Regions from separate parts of the Paenibacillus sp. KN14-4R genome, predicted to be linked through region 2. Evidence: riboswitches for the same ligand, from Rfam matches in the RefSeq annotation. Region 2 holds a riboswitch; the other holds the start of a gene.

Region 1 (2,482 bases), 530 kb from region 2:
GTGGGTTCTCGGATTTTGCGAATGGAGTTGCAAAGCAAGGGAATTTTGTTTCTGAACTTCGTAAGACAGCACCTATTACGTATGACGACCTGAAAGAATATGATGTATTCGTAATTCCCGAAGCTAATATTCCATTTAAAGTGACAGAGCAAGCTGCCATGCTGGAATATGTGCAAAAAGGGGGAAGCATCTTTTTCATCGGGGATCACTATAACGCAGATCGTAATATGAACCGCTGGGATGGGAATGAATCGTTTAACGGTTACCGTAGAGGAGCGTGGAACGATCCAACCAAAGGTATGAATGCAGGTGAAAAAGCATCAGCAGCTATGCAAGACGTACAAAGCTCAGATTGGCTCGGGCAGAATTTTGGCATTCGTTTTCGCTACAATGCTCTTGGTGATATTACAACACCTTCTATCGTTGAGAAGCCTGCACAGGCTTTCGGAATTACGAAAGGTGTCCAAACGGTTGAGATGCATGCGGGCAGCACGCTTGCTATCCTTGATCCGAATAAAGCCAAAGGAATTGTCTATTTACCAAAGACGACATCGGTATGGGGGAATAAAGTAGATAAAGGCAATTATGCAGGCGGTGGAATTGAAGAAGGCCCATATGTTGCAGTGGCAAAAGTCGGTTTAGGAAAAGCGGCTTTTATCGGAGACTCCTCTGCGGTTGAAGATGCCACACCGAAGTATAAAGACGAGCGTAATGGAAAAGTCAAAACGACATACGATGGATTTAAGGAAGGCGATGACGGGGTTCTACTCATTAATCTCATGAACTGGCTCGGTAAACATGAAACGTACAAGAGCTTCGATCAAGTGCAAGGTCTAGAGCTGAGCCTAGAAACAAAGCTTATTACTGCAGGACCTGAGAATGAAATTCCTCAGAATTCAATCGAACCGAAAAATGAGCCATGGTCACAACCGTCGGGCGGATATAAATGGTATGATCCATCCACATTTGCAAATGGGGCTTATGGGAAGTAACTTATATATCTTGTAAAAATGACACCCTTCGACTCGTTGGAGTTGAAGGGTGTTTATTTGTCAAAATCGAAAATAAGGTGTTGACAAAATACTACTTAAAAAATATAGTAGAGAATAGGTTGGCAATACTTGTAAAACTATGAACAAAATATTAAATATGGCACACTAATTCGAAAGATTAGGTCGCAAAGCCAGGAGTCTAAGGGTCAATTGACTAATGATCGTCCGGTTGCATTTAACGAACTTTTATGTTGATGCAGCGGGGCTTTTTTATTTTGTTAGTCCATGAATTCACAACTGAATAGGCACACTAACTCGAAAGATTAGGTCGCAAAGCCAGGAGTCTAAAAGTCAATTGACTAATGATCGTCCGGTTGCAAATAACATCATGTTATTGCAATCGGATTTTTTTGTTTGTAAAAAGATTATTTCGATTTATTAAAGGAGTGGAAACAAAGCAATGAAACTAGTATTTAAGCGATTAGTAACTTGGTTATGCACGGTTGCAATTCTATTGGGACTTTTACCAGGGACACTTTCTCAAAGTTATGCAGAGACTGCACCTAGTAACGGTCCTATCTGGCCTAATCCAGGAGCAATTAACCTGACGAAAAAAGCAGAGCCAACTTCAATTAAAGACGAATGGAAAGTCACACTTACAGCTGAGGGGAAAAATTTAAAGATTGGCTCAGACGTTGTGATTGTAATCGATCGGTCTGGAAGTATGGAAGGCACACGCATGGATAACGCAAAAAAAGCTGCTAACAAATTTGTGGATCTGTTGTTGGGTAAAGGATCGATTTCGAATGTTGCAGTAGTATCATTTTCAGGGAATGTAGAAGATGTATCTGGTTTTGTTGGTGCATCAGGAGCTGAAGGTTTAAAAAAACAAATTAATAAAATAGAAGCTGAAGGCGGCACAAACATCCAAGCAGGAATAAAACGTGCGAATGAGTTGCTTTCAAAAAGTAGTGCTAAAAATAAAGCGATTGTACTTTTAAGTGATGGTGAACCAACGTATAGCTACCAAGCAAGTAAAGCTGCTGACTACACACAATGGATCGGTAGTAAACATAATTTTATATTGTCTAATTTTAATTACAAAAACAAAATTGGTACAGGTAAAAGTTATTCGACATCTGGATACAGCATTATAAAGAAGCCTGGATATTGGGATAATTCAGGCTGGTGGCCAGTATGGGTTCCTGATGAAAAATATGAAATTAAAGATCATGGAATTGGAACGATATCAGAAGCTAAAATGGTAAAAGATTCGAAAATAAAAATCTATACAGTAGGTCTTGAAGTAAATGGAAATGAGGACGCTACTTATGTATTAAAGAATGTTCAAAGTGATGGTTACTATCCATCCAATAGCTCGGAATTAGATAAAGTATTTACCGAACTAGCAGGTAAAAGCGTATATGCAGCAGCTGATGCAGTCGTTGTTGATCCAATGGGGGAATTCTTCAATCTGAAGTTGCAGGGTA
Region 2 (2,482 bases):
TAAGATCCCATTACTTTAAAATAGAAAAAACCTCTAATATTTTGAAGTTTTTCAACGGTATCACTAAATGTACATACCACATTCGTTTTCGTTACTTGACAAGTACCAAAATTATCTCCTTTGCCATTTTCTAATGGGAATGTTCCACTAAATCCTTGCAATTCTGGAGGCAGTGTTAATGTTAGTGTGTCTCCAGCCTTCATTTTATTTCCAGATTTATCACTGAAATTCACTGTGATTTGAGTCTGTTCACCGTAATTCAATTTTGTTTTGTCAATCATGAAACTATCAACAAGTCCGGTTGTATTCAATTCTTGTGCATTTGCTATTACAGGTACAAGACTCTGACCTATAGTAAACATAAAGATCATAATGGTTAAAAACATTGAAAATACTCTTTTTGACTGCCTGCTCATGCTGTTTCCTCCTAATTTTCCTTTTTATATCAGGTAGCATTTGGGCTACTCTATTATTTTCCCTTTAATAATCAGTCGATGGGTAGGGTTTATTATTGGATCACAAGTAATAAGTGTAAATTCCTTATCCTTGCCGTCGGGTTTAAGTACCCACACCTCATCTGGCTTGACACGTAACTTTTCCGTTACGGTGTATTCGAACTGTCCTCTTCCATTATTAACCTTGATTTGATCCCCCAAAGTCAGTTCATCCAACCTATTAAAATTCCTTCCATACGTCCGACTTCGATGGCCGGCTATGGCATAATTCCCAACTTCACCCACATTGCCCGTATTCACAACACTGGCGACAGTCTTTCTCATGTTCTCTTGCGTTGCTTCGTGAAGAATGGGAAGCTCTAAATCTATTTTGTCGATCGTTAGAATTCCTTCTGTAATCCCATCCTCTTTGAAGGCTTTATGGTCTTCGCTGCCTCGAACCGCGGGAAGGGTAGATGTGAGGTTCACGCCTTTCTGTGCTTGCTCCACAGGTTCTTCCGTGATGTCAATGTTATGAAGACTCGCCTGCCATTCCTTGAGCAGCTGTTGTTGCTGATAATCACGATACATCTCCGTCATTTTTGGAAATACCATGAGCACGATTCCAGTAACGATAAGCAGGATGGCCGTGATTTTTTTATTCATCTACCCTTTCACCTCCCCTAAACGCAAAAAAACGCCAGACTGCATTAACAATGTTAATTGCAGCCGGACGATCATAAGTCAGTAACTCTTAGATTCCAAAGCTTTGCGACCTAACCTTTCGATTAGTGTGCCATATTTATGTATTTGTCCTTAGTTATGACCTAATGGCTTATTGGTATAGACCAATATATACCATGCATATATGAATGTCAATTTTTGAAAATAAAAAAAGTGAAAGTTTTTCAGAACGAGACACCCCTCTGCTAATGAAACAATAGCCAGAGTATCACTTAACAATTAATATCATATTCCTATTTCTCTCATTTTCACCGTTACTTTCTCGACCCTGCCATCCATATCCGCCCCGTCAAACTTCGGAAGCTTCAGCTCACTTACGATTGTTCCGTCGCGCATAAACATAATACGCTCCGTCCGCGCCGCAACCTTGGCGTCGTGAGTTACAAGCATAACTGCAGTACCTTTCGTGTTGATATCGGAAAATATGTCCATAATCTCCTGCGCAGATTTTGAGTTGAGCGAACCCGTCGGCTCGTCGCCGAAGATGATTTCGGGGCTGTTCATAAGCGCTCGACATATTCCCGCACGCTGAAGCTGACCTCCCGAAACCTGTGTAATGTCGCGCTTTTCAAGCTCCGCAATGCCTACCCTTTTCATAAGAACTCTTGCTTTTTCCGTAATTTTTGCAGCGTTTTTTCTGCTGCCCCGCATGGACGGAAGAATGATGTTGTCGATAATATTCAGATTTTTAAGCATAGTCGGCTGTTGGAAAATAAATCCCATTTTTATTCTGCGTATATCTGAAAGCTCATTCTCCCCGACCGCCGATAAATCCCTACCGTCAAAAACGACCTTTCCGTCATTAACGCCATCCGTTCCGCTTAGCGCAAACATCAGCGTTGATTTTCCCGACCCCGAAGGTCCCATAACCGCAACGAACTCGCCCTCGTCTATGTAGGCAGACACTCCATCGAGAATATTGCGCTTTTCATCGCCCTCGCCGAAAGATTTTACAATATGATCACCGATAATAATCTTCTTCATATGCCTACTCCTTTATATTTTCAGAAATTTTTATTTGTCCCGCGCCCGATGTGCCGATTATTGTTGCGATAAGTACCGAACCTATCATCATTAGCGGACTAAACAGATACGCCGAAAGCGGATTGACCGCAAACTTAAACGTCGACGCTCCAAAGGAGGAGATCACCGCACCCGCAAGCATCTCTCCGAGAGTGTTAGCCAGAAGCGTGCCGAGAACAATTCCGACAATCAGAACGAATACCGAACGCGAAACATACTGCGCCTTAATATCCGAGTTTGTAAAACCAAACGCTTTCATGACGGCAATGGAATATCTGTCT

What was found. Region 2 has a riboswitch for cyclic di-GMP ahead of ACSBOP_RS18690 (class D sortase). Riboswitches for the same ligand answer to the same signal wherever they lie in the genome.
Region 1: linked by a shared signal. The riboswitch ahead of ACSBOP_RS16030 (MucBP domain-containing protein) and the one ahead of ACSBOP_RS18690 (class D sortase) in region 2 are both predicted to bind cyclic di-GMP.

What each region holds. Positions count from the first base shown of each region.
Region 1 covers NZ_CP197466.1:3,267,989-3,270,470, reverse strand. The annotation lists partial or broken gene ACSBOP_RS16035 (DNA-binding protein) at 1-986, shown strand, start outside; cyclic di-GMP riboswitch class I at 1,142-1,229, shown strand; cyclic di-GMP riboswitch class I at 1,287-1,374, shown strand; gene ACSBOP_RS16030 (MucBP domain-containing protein) at 1,453-2,482, shown strand, end outside.
Region 2 covers NZ_CP197466.1:3,795,229-3,797,710, forward strand. The annotation lists gene ACSBOP_RS18685 (Cna B-type domain-containing protein) at 1-416, opposite strand, end outside; gene ACSBOP_RS18690 (class D sortase) at 462-1,100, opposite strand; cyclic di-GMP riboswitch class I at 1,156-1,242, opposite strand; gene ACSBOP_RS18695 (ABC transporter ATP-binding protein) at 1,404-2,162, opposite strand; gene ACSBOP_RS18700 (ABC transporter permease) at 2,167-2,482, opposite strand, start outside.